4 regions of the Dehalobacter sp. TeCB1 genome follow, and region 4 is predicted to be linked to each of the others. Evidence: riboswitches for the same ligand, from Rfam matches in the RefSeq annotation. Region 4 holds a riboswitch; each other region holds the start of a gene.
What was found. A riboswitch is a leader RNA that binds a small molecule or an ion and turns the genes downstream of it on or off. The one in region 4 is predicted to bind cobalamin.
Positions count from the first base shown of each region.

Region 1: it holds a riboswitch for cobalamin, as region 4 does, so the genes downstream of both, tnpA (IS200/IS605 family transposase) here and A7D23_RS03250 (energy-coupling factor ABC transporter permease) in region 4, are expected to answer to the same signal.
Region 2: it holds a riboswitch for cobalamin, as region 4 does, so the genes downstream of both, A7D23_RS08555 (ABC transporter substrate-binding protein) here and A7D23_RS03250 (energy-coupling factor ABC transporter permease) in region 4, are expected to answer to the same signal.
Region 3: it holds a riboswitch for cobalamin, as region 4 does, so the genes downstream of both, A7D23_RS07670 (cobalamin-binding protein) here and A7D23_RS03250 (energy-coupling factor ABC transporter permease) in region 4, are expected to answer to the same signal.

Region 1 is NZ_MCHF01000067.1:19,324-23,730, reverse strand. Features, by position in the region: gene A7D23_RS14530 (energy-coupling factor transporter transmembrane component T) at 1-480, opposite strand, end outside; gene A7D23_RS14525 (energy-coupling factor transporter ATPase) at 467-1,963, opposite strand; gene tnpA (IS200/IS605 family transposase) at 2,119-2,565, opposite strand; cobalamin riboswitch at 2,774-2,954, opposite strand; gene A7D23_RS15750 (zinc ribbon domain-containing protein) at 3,012-3,212, opposite strand; gene A7D23_RS14515 (Crp/Fnr family transcriptional regulator) at 3,279-3,944, opposite strand; gene A7D23_RS14510 (4Fe-4S binding protein) at 4,263-4,407, opposite strand, start outside.
Region 2 is NZ_MCHF01000030.1:2,162-6,568, reverse strand. Features, by position in the region: gene A7D23_RS08565 (iron ABC transporter permease) at 1-403, opposite strand, end outside; gene A7D23_RS08560 (adenosylcobinamide amidohydrolase) at 464-1,567, opposite strand; gene A7D23_RS08555 (ABC transporter substrate-binding protein) at 1,659-2,816, opposite strand; cobalamin riboswitch at 2,941-3,127, opposite strand; gene cbiQ (cobalt ECF transporter T component CbiQ) at 3,217-4,008, opposite strand; gene A7D23_RS08545 (energy-coupling factor ABC transporter substrate-binding protein) at 4,081-4,407, opposite strand, start outside; gene A7D23_RS08540 (energy-coupling factor ABC transporter permease) at 4,407-4,407, opposite strand, start outside.
Region 3 is NZ_MCHF01000026.1:36,746-41,152, reverse strand. Features, by position in the region: gene A7D23_RS07675 (iron chelate uptake ABC transporter family permease subunit) at 1-676, opposite strand, end outside; gene A7D23_RS07670 (cobalamin-binding protein) at 691-1,608, opposite strand; cobalamin riboswitch at 1,728-1,904, opposite strand; gene A7D23_RS07665 (hypothetical protein) at 1,950-2,114, opposite strand; gene A7D23_RS07660 (SPFH domain-containing protein) at 2,138-3,001, opposite strand; gene lonB (ATP-dependent protease LonB) at 3,202-4,407, shown strand, end outside.
Region 4 is NZ_MCHF01000010.1:134,720-139,126, reverse strand. Features, by position in the region: gene A7D23_RS03265 (2-hydroxyacyl-CoA dehydratase) at 1-405, shown strand, start outside; gene A7D23_RS03260 (alpha/beta-type small acid-soluble spore protein) at 490-699, opposite strand; gene rlmH (23S rRNA (pseudouridine(1915)-N(3))-methyltransferase RlmH) at 843-1,322, shown strand; cobalamin riboswitch at 1,423-1,617, shown strand; gene A7D23_RS03250 (energy-coupling factor ABC transporter permease) at 1,750-2,490, shown strand; gene A7D23_RS03245 (energy-coupling factor ABC transporter substrate-binding protein) at 2,493-2,834, shown strand; gene cbiQ (cobalt ECF transporter T component CbiQ) at 2,818-3,609, shown strand; gene A7D23_RS03235 (ATP-binding cassette domain-containing protein) at 3,609-4,407, shown strand, end outside.

The sequences.
Region 1 (4,407 bases), on a different contig from region 4:
ACTCTCTGAAATTGCCAGATATTCCTTTTGCATCAGAGGGAAAAACCGCTTTGTCATAACGACCAACATGGCATAGCGATAAGGAACATGCCATGATATGAGCATTAAAGCAGCATCTGTGGCAGAAGTCCAGGTCATAAACTGAACAGCAGCAAAGGTCACGGCAGCAGTGCGGGAAATACCTAAAGCAGCAGCCGGAATAGCGCCAGTATAAACAGATACGATTCCCCACTGCCAAAGAAGTTCTCCATCCCGGCAGAACAAAAGCTGTATGACAATAATTTGCGAGGCAACTAAAAGCATTACAGGTACTAGTATTTTATATTTTTTTAAATGGTTAGAAAAAATACAATCCGTAATCATTACCAATGCAATCATCCCAATTTCCTGGATCAGATTCTGCGAAAGTAAAGCTGTAAGGATCAGTGTTAAACACCATACCAATTTCGTGCGCGGATCAATTTTTTCAATGAAGGCCATTAGCAATGCCCTCCTTCTGAAAATCTAACCCGATGTCCTTCAATGTTTTTTCAAAAGAACCAATTTCTTGGGTCGGAATATCCAATACCAGACGGTGCTTATGCATCGCCACAATACGATTGGTATATTGTTTTGCCAAACCCAGGTCATGGGTAACGAGAATAACCGTTTTACCTTGTTGCTGAAATGCAGAAAGCAGCTCCATAATCAGGGCACTTTGTTCTTCATCTAAGCCTGAGGTCGGTTCATCAGCTATGATAATCTCAGGATCTCCTACTAAAACAGAGGCAATTGCCAGTTTCTGACGCTGGCAGCGGCTGAGCCTGTGAGGATGGATATCGGCGTATGCTAACAGCCCGACTTCAGCTAGAATTCCATTTACCTTCTCTTCAATTTCCCCTTCCGGCAGTTTTCTTTTTCTTAAAATAAATGCTACCTCGTCTTTTACTGTGTTTGCAAAGATTTGAAGATCAGGGTTTTGAAACAGAAAACCTATTTGACTGCGTATGGTTGCTAAATTTCTTTTGGTTAGGGGTTTGCCAAATATTTGAATCGCACCCGCATCCGGGACAAGCAAACCTTCTATTAACTTTAAGAGCGTCGTTTTCCCTGAACCATTGAGTCCAATCAACCCAATAAAATCACCGTGATTAATCGCCAAATCAATTTTTTCACATCCCTTAAAATCCCCTTTATAGGTAAAGGTTAGATCCTTCACTTCAATTATTGTTTCATCTGTTGCTGTAATATTTTTTGCTGGGCTGATTTTTTTATTTAACCGTTCTAGATAGTCATCAGGGCTGCATTCTTCTTGAATGGCTCCTTCAGCCATGATAAGAATACGATTGGTATAAGGGAGAATATCGCAGGCCCGGTCCATCACCATAATCACGGTAACTCCTTTTTCTCTGTTTAAATAAGCGATATGAGAATAGAGGTCTTGTTTTCCCTTTCCGTCTAATTCTGCGGTGGGCTGATCTAAAACAAGAATGGGAGTTTCCATCGCTAGAACACTTGCCAATACCACTCTTTGGGCTTGGCCGCCGGACAGTCCATCCGTATTTCTTTGTTCAAAACCCTCCAGTCCAACGAATTGTAAAGTTTTTTTGACTCTATGCTTAATTTCCTCCCAAGGAAGTTCCATATTGGCAATACCGAAAGCAACTTCTTCTTCTACCGTGATACTGACAATCTGATTTTGCGGCTCCTGCATCATATAGCCGATGTGATCGCACATTTTTGCTAAGGGGATTTCATTAATGTTTTTCCCCATCACCTTAATGGTGCCGTTTAACTGTCCATTGAAAAATTGAGGCGCTGCTCCGGTGATGCTATGGAGCAACATCGATTTGCCCGATGCAGCTTCCCCTGTAATGGCAATGAAATCTCCTTTATTAATGGTTAAGTCGATATCTTTTAATACTTTTTTTGTTTCCGGTGGAAAAGTAAGAGCTTCTATTTTAAGCTGTACCACAGGTTCCATAGGATGAAAACCTCCATATTAAATGCAATAAATACAAAGTCATGACCACCCGTAAAACGGGTGGCATGCTCTAGCCCTATAAGGGCTTATTGCAAGCCTGCACCTAAAAGTGCTGGCTTGCACTTCGTTCAAGCCATTCAGCATTTATTACCTGGCTAACCCCTGAAGGGGTCTTCTAACTCTTTGACACTTACCTTATCATTTATCTGATCATGCAGTTCCTGTTCTCTTACATATTTTGCTATGGTCGCTTCATTTAGTCCCACAGTACTGACATAGTACCCGGTTGCCCAGAAATGGCGATTGCCAAACTTATATTTCAAATTGGCATGCCGATCAAATATCATCATTGCGCTTTTTCCCTTCAAATACCCCATGAAACTTGATACGCTCATCTTCGGCGGAATTGATACAAGCAGGTGGATATGATCGGGCATTGCATGCCCTTCGATTATCTCTACACCTTTATATTTACAAAGCTCCTTTATTATCTGCGTTATATCTGACTTGATCTGCTTATATATTACCTGCCTCCTATACTTTGGTGTAAATACTATGTGGTATTTACACATCCATTTTGTGTGTGCTAAACTTTTATCCATAGAAATTCCCCTTCCTTTTGCTTTTTGATGGCTTGAACATTCATCATTATAGCGGAAGGTGAATTTCTTTTTTATAATTCTTTGTCTCCACCCGTGTAACGGGTGGTTTTGTGTTCAAAACGTCTACGTTTTGAACTTGCTGAAGCATTAATAAAAAAGTTTCAGTTTGAGGGACTCTAATCCCTCAAACTGAAACTTTACCGTCGCTTCATTACGTATCTTTATTGGCAGGTCTTCTGACTCATAGTTTTAACCGACTTCTGTGCCTTCCCAATTTCTCAGTGGCATTGTACAGTCATCACAACTATTTACAGCGGTGGGTCCGTCCAGGATTTGCACCTGATTCCCTATTCTTCTCCATAAGAGACACCAAAAAGAATATATGATTATTACGTATTATTCTAAATGAAATTGGAGAAAAGTCAAGAGAAAAGATGGTGCAGATTTTAACATTTGCAGCCAGAACCGCATTTCCCAGATGAACAGGCTTTACCACCTTTGACTCCATAGGCATTAACCGTTGTAAACCGCTGAGTTATATTATCATCAGTGCACTGCGGACATATTTGTTTGTCTCTTGAACTTACACTACAAAAAATTGAAAACTTGTGACCACACTTTTCGCAAATAAAGTCATAAGTTGGCATTTAATAACCTCCTAAAATATCATTTCTTCATCAATAATAAATTCATTTAGTCTAAATTGTAGATCTTTAAATATGTTTCTGCCAGTTTTTTAGGCGGCTATAATCCTGTATAATGATCCCTCCATATATTGGCCGTATAATGTTCTCAGATTTTAAGTCGCGAAATAATTTTGACACCGTTACTCTTGTTGTATCTGCAAGTTCAGCCAAATCTTGTTGATTGATAAACAGTTGCATCCCTTGTTGATCTGCAAGTGCACACAAAGTTTCGATAATTCTATGGTCTACTTTGTAAGTGTAATGTTTTTGCAGCCGACTTATGTGGTTATTACTTTTCATTGAAAGGTCGTAGAGCAACTCTTCAGTAAGCGTAAAATCAGACTTCATCAAACTTTTCATTTCCTGAATTGAAATTGCAGCTGCTACTGTGTCTTCTACAGCCGTAAATGAACCGAGAGGGGGAATACCGGTAAACAATGGAGCAATCATAAATAAATTATTTGCACCCAATACATCAATGAGAACCTCATTGCCTTCTTCGTCAACTTTCGAATATTCAACCGTCCCTGTAAAAATATATAATAGTTTCTCAATAGTGATGCCTTGTTTAATAATAATGCTTCCTTTGGGATATAACAATCTTTCTCTATGCGCAAAAACTTTCTTCCATCCATCTATTGGCGACCGGAATAATTTTGTGTGTTTCAGCCACGGTAGATCATTATCACTCATGATTACACTCCCTTGTACTTAGCCTTATACTTAGACTAATTAATATGTGAAAATGTAATTATGTTGTTTCCTTGTCTACCTAAATCTCCTGATAATTAGAGATATAGGCAGACAGAACTACCCTCATTTAATTATTTATTATTTTTTCTTCGTGGATACTGTATGCAGATAATGAACATGCTTTTTTTGCGTTATTTAATTCAACGCTGATGAATAGTTATAAAAGTTGTTTTATGTTGCTAAATAGTAAGACCATAACTAAAAATAAGATTGTCGCTGTCAAAGTACAGAAAAATACTTCCTTAGAGCCAAGGTTCCTCATAGTGTCCTTCCTTTATTCGTTAGAATACCTTGTTCCTGTTTCTTTTGGAAAAGGGAATTTACGAACCGTCTTGCTTTAATGATGATTTCATTGATCACCCCGACCGGACAAAAGTATAAACACCAAAATCTTCTGATAAAC
Region 2 (4,407 bases), on a different contig from region 4:
GAAACGCGCCGCCGAACAGAAACATCGGCGTCATATGCGTCATGCCGAAAGTATATCCCCCTAAGACCACGAGGCCCACAAACAGACTGGCGCCCGATGAGATGCCAAGCACGTAGGGTTCTACGATCGGGTTCCTGAAGAAGATTTGCAGCAAAAGTCCTGCCACCGCGAGGCAAGCGCCACCGACTAGCGTTGCCAACGCCCTTGGCAGACGGATGTTCATGACAATCGATGCATAGGTGTCATTCCCGGTTTCATGTCCCGTCAATATTTTGATAATATGTTCCAGGCTGATGTTTACAGAACCGGCTGAAATATTCAATAGAAACACCATTGTTGCCAGCAGCGCCAGTATAATAATAAAAAACACATGCATTTTCAATTTCAGTCTTTGTTGATCCATTTTTTCTCCCCTACTTATTGTGCTTGCCGGAAACATGTACATTGATCCCGGTAAGTACCATTAATCCGAGCATACTGTGGTGATTCTTGCCGTCAGATCCGCGAAATTTTCCAGCATTCCGGTTATTGTCTCCTCAGCGGATTGCCAGCAATAAGTATATTCAACGTCGAGCCCGTACTTTTGTCTTATTCTGTCGGCAATAGCCTTGCCTTCCTGTGCTGCACGCCCGGGAGAGATCAGCTCCCAATCCGCTTGGTCCATCAGGTGGACATACAGCGAGGTCAGGGCGACAAGTTCCTCTTCTCTGTCCAGGATTTCCAGTTGCTGAATAAATAAGGGTTTGACCAATGCTTTTTCTCCCAAGTCACAATGCTTGTTCCAGATACTATCTTCCGTGATGCCAAAGCGTTTCAAGCGTCGCAGCATACTGTGCTGGCTTTTTGGACATAAACCGGTCTGCAAAAACAGCGCCTCTTTGACGGCCGGCTTCACCGCTAAGCCGATCAGTTCACCCAGCTTGCTGTGTTTGCCCGCATAGGTCAGTTTTAAATCGGATTGGCTGTTGGCAATGATAATCGTACCGTCTGTTCCTGAACCTGTCGCTAACCCCCGGGAGTAATTGCTTCCCGCCATCAGCTCCTGCAAGGCGGCCGTTTTGGCCTCCGTGCAGGTTACCAAAGCGCGGGTCAACGTACCTGGGAGTAAATCCGCATCGATATTCAGGATAATATTGATGGTTCCTTCCTTTGTCATGACGGTTTTGCCCTGAGCTTCATGGTAAGATGCCGGGTCTCCGACCCTCCCGCCGTTGACTTCCACTCCTCCGGTGACAATGGCGGTCACCGTGAGATTATCATAAGAAACCGTTTTGATCGAAACATTATCCATCGACGCGGCGGTGGAAATGCCCGTCACCGTTTCCGGATCGAGGCCGATCTCTGCGGCAAGCAGCTTCAGGTCGTTCAGGTAGGAATCTGTCCTAAGCGAGCAGGTCATCCCTTCTCCCGGATTGGAATCGTGGTTGAAGGCCGCTTTGAGCTTTTCGCTGTATCCTCCGTTTAGAACGGAGGTGCTTAGCACCTTGCGGTCCTCTTGGAACGGAATGATGATGCTCTTTTGATACCTGTGGACTTCATCCCCAGTCGATAAAGTATGAATTTTCATTTTTTCCTCCGCTGTACATGTTATGATTGCACCGCTCAAACAAGTCTTGCAGTCAAAACAAGGTTGGTTTGACACGCTTTTGTTCCATGTTCTATTTTCCCGGCAGCTGTTGGAACATGACAAGTTTCCATTCCGGGTAAAGTCCTTCATGGAAGAGCGAGGCCATATCTTTCACGCCTTCAATCGTTTTGTTAATCGACATGTAGTACCAAGGAGCGAAGCAATACACTTTTCCGTTCTTGACAGCTTTAAAATCTTTTAATAACGGTTCGGCCTTTAGCAGGCTCTCGACGGAGGGCATATAGGCAACCATTGAGGAATAAATAAATACGTCCGCATCCTTGCCTTTCTCATAGAATTCTTCCATGGAAATTTGGGAACTGCCGGTTTTATCCGGGTTAACATTCGCAAATACATAATCTCCCCCGGCTTCCTTTATTTGTTTTGCCACATAGGATCCGCCGTCGGTAATATACACCTTGCCATCGTAGACCATGCCATAGACAACTTTTGGACTCGGCTTATCTTTAACGGCAGCTGTGATTTCCTGCAGCATCGCCGCTTTCTCTTCAATAAAGCCGGCGGCTTTCTGGTCCTTGTTGTAGAACGCGCCTAAAAATTTCAGCCATTCCAGACGTCCCATATCCGTAGGTTCCGTATAATCATTGACGACCACGCAGGGGATATGAAGTTCCTTCATTTTGGCGAGCGTTTTCTGCAGTCCGTAATCTCCGGTATAGACAAAGACCATATCGGGGTTCAGTGCTTGGATCTTTTCAAAATCCGGATCTGCCATGCCCCCTGTGCCGACATATTGAATCGTTCCATTCTCCATGCGCGTTTTCACTTCATCAACATACCATTCTGCTGTATCTGTAGTGACGGCGGCAATACTGTCCCAGTCCTTGTCTGAGAATATTGCCTGAAGCAAGCCTACCTGTGTGGTCGAACAGTAAACTACCTTTTTCAGCGGTGTATTGATAACCGTCGCCCCTGCGGCCTCCGGTATTTTAGGTGTCTTCACTCCTTCCGGCACCAGCAGGAACTGATTGTTTTCCGCATCCGTCAACAGCTTGATATTGTTGCCATAATCAGCAATCTTAAATGCGTTTGTATAACTTAAACTGACCTCTTTGCCGGTTAAGGGCTTATTGCTTTCCTGGCTTCCGGCGGAACAGCCTGCCACTATCAGCGAACAAATCATAATCAGTATGACGACAATAAAAAAATTCTTTTGATACTTAATCATGAAAATTCCTCCATCTTTATCCTTTAACAAAAACACCTCTCAACTTCACGTCAAGAGGTGTCAACAATATATTTAGTAAAATATATGATGTTTAACATACAGCACCTCCTCTGTCTTTCGCAGAGTTGAAGTAAACTACTCAGGCAGGTCTTCTGACTCCGGATCATCAATGTTTCACGCCTTCCCGGAATAAACCAGTGGCATTCATGAAACATTTCCCCATTACAGCGGCGGGACCGTGCAGGATTTGCACCTGCTTCCCTTTTCAACCAAAATCCTCGGACTTTGGTACCTGAGCTTTGTCAGTATTCAGTTAGTTAGAACATGTAATGACTTTTTATTTCAGTATTTTCATCAAGTGTCCGATGCGCGGAAGCCTCAAATGGACATTCCGAATTCATCAAAGCAATCCCCCTATATACTGCCTTCCCAACAATACGGAACCGATCAAAATCATATTTATCAATACTGCTGGTAAGAAACCCTGCCAAGAGAAAGGAGCCAGTTCTTCCAATACTTCAATATCCCCGTCATATCCCCTGGCTTCCATCGCCGTAAAAATCTCATCCGAGCGTTTGTAGGCCCGGATAAAAAGAGTTGATGCCAGAGCCCCCAACGAATGATACCCCGCTTTCAGGCTGGAATAACCTAAGCGGGAATTTTGAGCCGTATACATTGTCTCCGCTGTTTCCATCAATACAAAAATAAACCGATAAATTAAACTCATCAATTCCACCAGAATTTTAGGACATTTCAGCTTCCGCAGTACAGATAGGAGGTCAACCATCGGCGTATTCAGGGACAAATAATATAAGCAGGATACCGCTCCTAAGGCCCTGAAGAATAGCTGTGCGGCTGTCTCTATACCGATTTTAGAAAATCCTAAAAATGTACCGAACACCGGCACAGACATAACAAACTGCTGGGGATCATTTGAGATTTGAAAGGCTATCATAAGCACTCCCAAGATTAAGAATGACATCGGCAGGAGCATCAGTTTAAGAAAAAAGCGGAGCGGGATCCCACCCTTCCTGACGGACAACCACGTCATGATCAGTAAAACTACAAGCGAGAGCAGGATGGAATTCCCCCAAAGACAGACACCCAGGGTCAACAAAGCAAAGGCAACTTTTTCCATCGGATTTTTACGTTTCAGTTTTGAAGCATAGGCGTAATTGTCAATATTTATCATGCTTTTTTCCTTATTTCATACGAATTTTGCTTATATTCTTACGCAGAATACTCATACTTTACGATGTTGCCACTAAGCTTTATTTCTGTTCTCTTCTTTTTTACTGCGCCCTTTCAGGTAACCCAGTCCATAAAAGAGAATGCCGGAACCTAACGCTGCTTGCAGAGCAAACAACAAGCTTTCAATTTCACCGCTGGGAGGCTCAAAAATTGAAGAAAACCAGGGGTTGTATTCAGGGTTAATCTCGGTAATCGCAGTTTCGGCTTGGCCATCCGCTCCGCCGAATTCCGCATCTTTAGCGATAATAAGCGGAATGACAGCCAGCAGGATAACAATAACAATCAAGATAAGATTGGTAGTAATTCTTTTTTTATTGCCCTGTTTATCATAAGTATTATT
Region 3 (4,407 bases), on a different contig from region 4:
TGAATAAGACAATCACGCCAATAATGATAAACGGCGCGGCAAGTTGGATATGCTCCCAGCTCTTGTTGGCAAAACTGCCCATGAGCCATAGATAAATTTTATCGATATCATCCGTATTCAAAACCATCAGAAAAGACATGACTGCTGACAGAAACGCACTGAGTGCGACCCCTGCCAGCAGAAGTGTCGTGACAACGACTTTTTTCCCGACTTTGGCTAGGGAGTAGACGATCCAGGTTGTCAGAAAAGCACCGATAAAACTGAAAACAGGAATTTCGATCATGCCCAGGAAACCGCCTGCTCCGGTAATGATGGCGATCGTCGCACCCAAACCTGCTCCGGAGGATACACCCATTACGTAAGGATCGGCCATCGGGTTTTTGAAAAAACCCTGCAGGGTACCTCCGATGACGCCCAGAGCTCCGCCAACCAAAGCTGCCAGAATGATTCTCGGAACACGCAGAGACCAGATAATCGTTTGATGGACATGGGGATAGTCTTCAGCATGAAACCAGTGATTCAATAAAGGTACTTTGCTCATGATAATTCCGGCGCTCTCTTTAAACGAAATATCTGCTGAGCCAACCGTTGTGCAAAAAATGCCCACAGCAATCAAAAACAAGGTGAAGCAGATCAGCAGGTACTTCCAACTTTTCCGGTTTTTTAAAACATCCATGATCAATAGCACCATTAATTTCCAAAAATTTCAGGATGAATAATTTTTGCGATTTGCTCCAGACCGTCAATGACTCTTGGGCCTGAGCGGCTGATCAGGTTGTCGTCGACAGCATATACCTTGTTGTCTTTCACCGCACTTAAGACTTCATAGCCGGTTCTGTTTTGGATATCAGCTGGGGTATGGGCATGAGTATTGATGATGTAATAATCCGGATCGGCTTGGAGCAGACTTTCCATGCTGTAATTATAAAATTTTTCAGTATTGCCGGCAGCAATATTGACGCCTCCGGCAACTTCGATAAGGTTATTGACAAAACTGGTTGAACCGGCCGACATCAGAGGATCGTCCCAAATTTCCACAAATACAGTTGGTTTGGCGATGTCTTTGAGTTTGGAGGTTATATTTGTCATTCTGGTTCTCATATCTGCAGTGACTTTCTTGGCTTCTGCTTCCTTACCAGTCAAAGAACCAGCCAATTCGATATTGCTGATAACCTGATCGATCGTATCGGCATCGAGTACAACAACCGTCACCTTCAGCTCTTCAAGCTTCTTGATGACATCTTCCTGCACGCCGGCTGCAATAAAGACCATATCAGGCTCGGCAGCGACAATCGTTTCCAGATTCGGGTTCTTAAATCCGCCCATTTTTTCTTTAGTCAACGCTTGCTCGGGATAATCACAGTAATCGGTTACACCGATAATTTCCTGATCAAGGCCAATGGCAAAAAGTATTTCAGTAATAGCAGGGGCCAAAGAAATAATTTTCTGGGGGTACGCGTCAAGGGTGATCTGTCTGCCCATCGTGTCTGTAAACGTTTTTCCCTTCAAGGCCTGCTCATTTTGCGTTGAACAGCCTGTGGCCAGTCCAAGGGCCAGGGTAAGCACCAGGGGCAGAATCAACAGCAGTGCAATTGGTTTCTTCTTCATAATCATTTCTCCTTTGTTTCGATTCTTTTTAAATAAAACAAAACAAAAGTCTCTTATATTCTAAGAGACTTTCCCATTCTAAGTCATTTAATCATTGAAGGAAGTGTTCTTACCATTACATCATCTTCCCAATCCTAGGCAGGTCTCCTGGCTTACGGGTCATTCTCCTCCCGGCCTTCCCAGATCATATCCAGTGGCATTCGGAATTCGTCTCCGCATACAGTGGTGGGTCCGCGCCGGTTTCCCGGTCTTCCCTATTATCCTCATCCTGAGGCACCTGGGATTAATCATTCATTTCTCATTTCCCTACGCTAACAATATTGCATAGAAGGCCCTTTTTGTCAATCTGAATTTTTTTTAGGAATCCTTCCGGCTTTTCGGACGCTTTCCCGCAGGAGATATTCAATGTGAGCGTTGACGCTCCGAAATTCGTCGGACGCCCATTCTTCAATAATGCTGAATAGCTTTGGATCGATACGCAGCGGAAAGTTCTTCTTGTCTGCCATTATCCTGCTCCTGCCAATGCTTTTTAATACAGGGTGCCGGTATTGAGTACTGGCTGGGCTGAACGGTCGGAGACAATTGCGACAAGTAGGTTGTTGATCATTGCCATCTTGCGTTCGTCGTCAAGTTCGATTGTCCCGCTGTTTTCCAACTGCTGAATGGCCATCTGGGCCATTCCGACAGCACCTTCCACAATTTTCTGACGGGCGGCCAGGATTGCGTTGGCCTGTTGCCTCTGAAGCATGGCGCTCGCAATCTCGGTGGCATAGGCCAGGTGGGTCAGGCGGGCTTCAATTACTTCCACGCCGGCAAGTGTAAGGCGCTCCTGAAGTTCCTTCGCAATTTCTTCGGCTACTTCCTCGGTGTTGCCCCTTAAGGAAACGTCACCTTCTTCATAATTGTCATAAGGATATTTGGTTGCAACATGGCGCAATGCTGTCTCACTTTGGATTTCTACAAACTGCTCATAATTGTCCACATCAAATACAGCTTTAGCAGAGTCAACCACTTTGATTACGACAACCGCAGCAATTTCAATCGGATTGCCGTCGACATCATTGACTTTCAAACGCTCACTGTTGAAGTTGCGGACTTTTAGAGAAATCTTTTTTGCTGCAACGAACGGAACCGTCATCCAGATGCCAGGTTCGCGAATGCTGCCAATATAGCTGCCGAAGAATGTCAGTACTTTGGCTTGATTTGGCTGGACAACCTGGATGCCGGTTGACACAATCAGTGCCAGAAGAAGCAGAATGGCTGCCAGTACGATATTCGTGAATCCTGTTTCTTTGACTGAGGCGATAACATTAAATACTGTTGCAGCTAAAAGGGCTAAAAAAATGAGAATGCCTAAGAACCCGTTAATTTTCCATACTTTTTTTTCGATCATAGTTTATCATCCTTTCTTGGAGAAAAATCCAGTCTGATCGAACTGGATCAAACAACTGGATCATACATTTAATTGATATGATTATGATATCACTTTAATATAATTAATGCAACTGGTTCTGCGGGTGATTTTGGCAATATGTTTTGAATCTTCTGATCTGGTAAATACTACATAGAGAGTCTTGAGCAGGAGGTACAGGAATGGAAGGTTTAGGGTTCGGGTCACTACTGGCGATGATTCAGCTGGCTTTTGTATTGGTTGTCGGGATTTATTTCTGGACGATGTTAAGGCAGCAGTACTCGACGAGATCTGCTGTGGAGAAGGAGTCCGTAAAACAAAAAGAAAAGCTGCAAAGAATGCGTAAAATATCTTTGACGATCCCGCTGTCGGAAAAGACCAGACCGGAAGTCTTTGCGGAGATCATTGGACAAAAAGAAGGCGTGAAAGCACTTCGGGCTGCTTTGTGCGGGCCGAATCCCCAGCATGTCCTGCTGTACGGGCCTCCGGGCGTCGGCAAAACAGCCGCAGCCAGGCTTGTCCTTCAAGAAGCTATGAAAAATTCGCTCTCACCGTTTAAAAGTGAGGCAAAATTTATTGAAATTGACGGTACGACGGCCAGATTCGATGAGAGAGGGATCGCTGACCCGCTGATTGGTTCTGTCCATGATCCGATTTATCAGGGAGCTGGCGCCATGGGGATGGCGGGAATACCGCAGCCGAAGATGGGTGCAGTCACCAAAGCCCACGGTGGGATTCTTTTTATTGATGAAATTGGTGAACTTCACACTATCCAAATTAATAAACTGCTTAAAGTGATGGAGGACCGCAAGGTTATTCTGGAAAGCTCGTACTACAGCTCTGAGGACAGCAATGTCCCTGAGCACATCCACGATATTTTCCAAAACGGCTTGCCGGCAGATTTTAGAATGATTGGTGCGACGACCAGAAGACCGGAGGAAATACCAGCGGCAGTACGCTCACGCTGTATGGAAATCTTCTTCAGGGCGCTTCAGCCGGAGGAAATTGCAGTCATCGCCAAAAATGCCGCCGAAAAAATTGATATAGAGATCACAGACAGAGCATTGGAAGTTCTTAAAAAATACGCCACGAACGGCAGAGAAGCTGTCAATATCGTGCAGCTGGCAGCCGGAGTCGTTCAAAATGAAGGCCATTGCTGTATCGATGAGGAGAACATTGAGTGGGTGGTTACGACCGGACAATACACGCCAAGGCCGGAGAAAAAAATTCCGCCTTTCCCCCAGATAGGATTGGTCAACGGCCTAGCAATCTACGGAGCAAACCTTGGCATGCTCCTGGAAATCGAGGTCACAGCCTACCCGGTCAGGAACCGTAAGGGAGAGCTCTATGTAACCGGAATTGTTGAAGAGGAAGAATCAGGTTATGAG
Region 4 (4,407 bases):
ACCGGCGAAGGCTGGTTCCTGACCGCGGAAATGCTGGAACTGATAGAAAGCGGAGCAACAAACGTCACCTGTCTGCAGCCGTTTGCCTGCCTGCCAAATCATATCACGGGTAAAGGGATGGTCCGCGAACTTAAACGGCGCTACCCGCTGGCGAATATTGTGCCAATCGATTACGATCCGGGTGCCAGCCAGGTGAATCAGATCAACAGAATTAAACTGATGCTTTCAGTCGCTTTCAAAAATATGGAAAAGGCGGCAGCAGTCAATAATGCCAATACAAACAATAGAAATAAAATGAATAACAACGCCGGGCAAATGCAATCTGCACCCGGCGAGGGAGCGGCAGCTTTGCATAACACTGAAGAAGGTACAGAGCAGTCGTATTCCGAACAGAAGATTATATAACAAAAAACCTCTTCAGTATTGTAGGCTGAAGAAGTTTTGAATATTTATTGAAGTAGATTAGGAATACTAAATGAGTCCGTTATTCTATTTCATCTGCTGTTTGGCATAGGCGATCATTTTTTTGACCATCTGGCCGCCGATCGGGCCTCCTTCCAGACCATTCTGTCTGGCAGTAACATCGCCTTTATAGTGATCGTTATTTTCCCTTACAAAATCAAGATGGCCGATTTCAGCCGCAGCCTCCATTTTTAGATTCTGCAGCAGCTTTTTTTTGCTTTCATTTGTTTTGCTCATTTTTTTTCACCTCCATCAATATTATTAACACTTTTGAAAAAAATCTTCATTGTAAATAATCCAATATCAGAGAGATTTAACCTTCAAGTTTTTGATTGCAAATGTTTGGAGCAAACATAGTGACTGGAGTTGGAGAAAACATGCTGCAGATCAAAGTTCTAGCGGTAGGGAAAATCAAAGAAAAATATTTAAAAGAAGGGCTGAAGGAATACGCCAAGCGTCTTGGCGCGTACATCCGGCTTGAGATGATTGAAGTTGAGGACGAACCATGCCCCGAAAGGGCATCAGCTGCCGACGAAGCAAGAGTAAAACAGAAAGAAGCTGAAAAGGTTCTTAAATTAATTTCACCTCAGGATTATGTGGTTTTGCTGGATCTTCTGGGAAAGGAACTTTCTTCACCCGAACTTGCCGTTTTGTTTGATGAAAAAGGGCTTTCAGGCCAGAGCCGGATCACTTTTGTGATTGGCGGATCTCTTGGTACGGCAGATGAAATCCGAAAACGCGCCGATTACCGGTGGTCGTTCTCGAAGCTTACCTTTCCGCACCAGATGATCAGGCTTATCCTGCTGGAGCAGATTTACCGGGCGTGCAAGATCAGCAAAGGGGAACCCTACCACAAATAGAATTGATGGAGGTAAAGATACTTCAATTAATATGTTCAAGGCTAAAGTAAAAATAATATTGATTCCTTGTCGAAAGAGCGATATAATGAATCAGGATTAAAACTGAATAGGCAGAACAGGTGTTGAATGAAGCTGATAAGCGTACCATTCAATGAATAAGGAAAGTCGGGTAGAAGCCCGCGCGGTCACGCCGCTGTGAAAGTGGAGTTCTTCAGGTATACCACTGGGAAACTGGGAAGGTCTGAAGATCGATGATGCTTAAGCCAGAAGACCTACCTGTTTTAGTGTCTCACCATATACTCTACGAGTGATAGAGAGGGGGATGTTATGTGCAAGACTACCGAGGAAAACTTCCTAGCATATGAGCCTCTCGACGTAAGATGTTGAGAGGTTTTTTGTTTCATATCTTATATAGGAGAGTTTGACGATGATAAATAAAAAGATTTGGATAATGGGTCTCGTACTTATGTTTATGTTCTTGCCCCAGCAGACATATGCCATGCATATCATGGAGGGCTTCCTTCCTGCGGGTTGGTGTATTACCTGGGGTGCTTTGGCAATACCTTTTGTTCTGGCAGGTTTTTTTTCTATCAGAAGAACTGTTGGAGAGCATCCCAAAACATTAATGCTTTTGGCGATGGCAGGCGCCTTTGCTTTTGTTTTGTCTTCCCTGAAGATTCCTTCCGTTACAGGAAGCAGTTCGCATCCTACGGGGGTTGGCTTTGGCGCTATCTTGTTCGGACCAACCGCAATGGCCGTAATTGGCCTGATCATACTGCTGTTTCAGGCTGTTTTACTGGCTCATGGCGGATTGACAACATTGGGAGCAAATACTTTTTCGATGGGCATTGTGGGGCCGCTGGTGGCTTTTGCTACATACAAAATTGTGAAGAAAGCAAATGGACCGCAGTGGCTTGCCGTGTTTCTCGCTGCCGCACTTGGGGATTTATTAACTTACGTCACGACATCGGTGCAGCTTGCACTGGCGTTTCCTGCTGGAACAGGCGGCGCTATGGCATCACTTACCAAGTTTTTAGGTATTTTTGCCTTAACGCAAGTACCATTGGCGATCAGTGAAGGTATTTTGACAGTGCTAATATTTAAGGCGATTTCATCCTATGCCGGGGATGAGCTTAAAGACTTAAAAATACTTTCAAAGGGGGTCTGAAAATGTCTGTAGAAACGATGAAACCGAAGAATAAAAATCGGGTTATCATCACAAATATTATTTTAATTACGATTGTCATAGCGCTTGCTGTTGTACCCCTCATTGTGCAAAAAAATGCGGAATTTGCTGGAGCTGACAGCCAAGCTGAACAAGCTATAACAGAACTTAACGGGAATTACCAGCCCTGGTTCTCACCGATTTGGGAGCCGCCCAGCGGAGAAATTGAAAGCTTGTTGTTTGCGCTTCAGGCAGCTGTCGGAGCAGGTGTTTTGGGCTACGGGTTAGGTTATCTGCGGGGTCGTAAGAAAAAGGAAGAACCGGTAAACAATGATTTACATCGATAAATACGCTTATTTATCCAAGCTTAAACAAACAAATCCATTGCAAAAGCTAGTCTTAGCCGTTTCGGTTTTGGGGGTCTGTCTCTGGGCTGATTCCGTTGCGGTGTCAATCTTGACGCTCCTGATCATGGGGTGGTATACCGTTTGCAAAGGTGGTACCCCTGTTGGAATTTTTATTAGACTGATGCTTGTCCCGCTTTCCTTTTTAGTGATCGGCGTTTTAACCATTGCGGTCAATGTTTCAGGGGACAAAGATGTTTTTGTATTCTCTGTATATGCATTTGGCATGTATATCGGGGTGTCGCAGTCCGGTATTCTAAGTGCGGCAAATCTGTTTTTTAAAGCGCTTGGCGCGGTTTCCTGTCTGTATTATTTATCGCTGAGTACACCAATGGTAGACCTGTTGGCAGTTCTTCGGAAGCTTAAAGTTCCAAGACTGATGGTTGAATTGATGGGACTGATCTACCGGTTTATTTTTGTATTTTTGGAAATGGCAGACACCATGTTTACGGCACAGAATTCCCGCTTGGGCTATGCGGGGCTTTCTTCCGGATACCGTTCATTGGCGGCTCTGGCTTCGTCACTTTTTATCCGGTCTTATCAGAGGGCGGATGAACTGTATATTGCGCTTGAAGCCAGGGGATATGACGGTGAGCTCAGTGTGATCCATGAGCAGGCGGAGACTCATTGGACAGAATATATTCCGATTGTGCTGATTAACCTATTCCTGATTGCAGTTGCGCTGTTTTCCAAACAATTGACAGGAGGCTTGCTATAATGGCCGAAAATGGCTTGATTGAAAATGTGGAGGCTAAAAATATCTTGGAAGTCAGAAATCTCCACTACATCTACAGTGATGGAACCCAGGCCTTAAAGGCCCTGTCACTCGGGATTAAACAGGGGAAAACGACGGCAGTCCTCGGAAGCAACGGTGCTGGAAAATCAACGTTGCTGCTTTCCTTTAACGGCATCAATAAGCCTTCAGGCGGCGAAGTTCTATTCAAGGGCCTGCCGCTGGATTATTCAGTAAAAGGTCTCAAACAGCTTCGAAAATCTGTTGGCATTGTTTTTCAGGATCCGGACAAGCAGTTGTTTTCAGCCAGTGTCTATCAGGATATCTCCTTCGGCGCGATGAATCTAAAGCTGCCTGAGGAGGAAGTCCGCAGAAGGGTGGATCTAGCCATGAAGAGAACCGGGATATCCCACCTGAAAGACAAGCCCACACACAGCCTCAGTTTTGGCCAGAAAAAACGTGCAGCCATTGCCGGCGTTCTGGTGATGGAGCCGGAAGTGCTTATTCTGGATGAACCGACCGCAGGGCTTGACCCACTCGGAGTCAGTGAGCTAATGAAGCTGCTCAGAAAACTGCAAATTGAGCTGAATTTGTCCGTCGTGATCTCAACGCACGACATCGATATCGTACCACTTTACTGTGATTATGCGTATGTCGTCGATGACGGCAGGCTTGTAATGGAAGGTACGCCTCAGGAAGTGTTTTCGCATCCGGAGGAAATCAGAAGGATTAATCTCAGACTCCCAAGAATTGGGCATCTTATGGAGATTTTGCATGATAAAG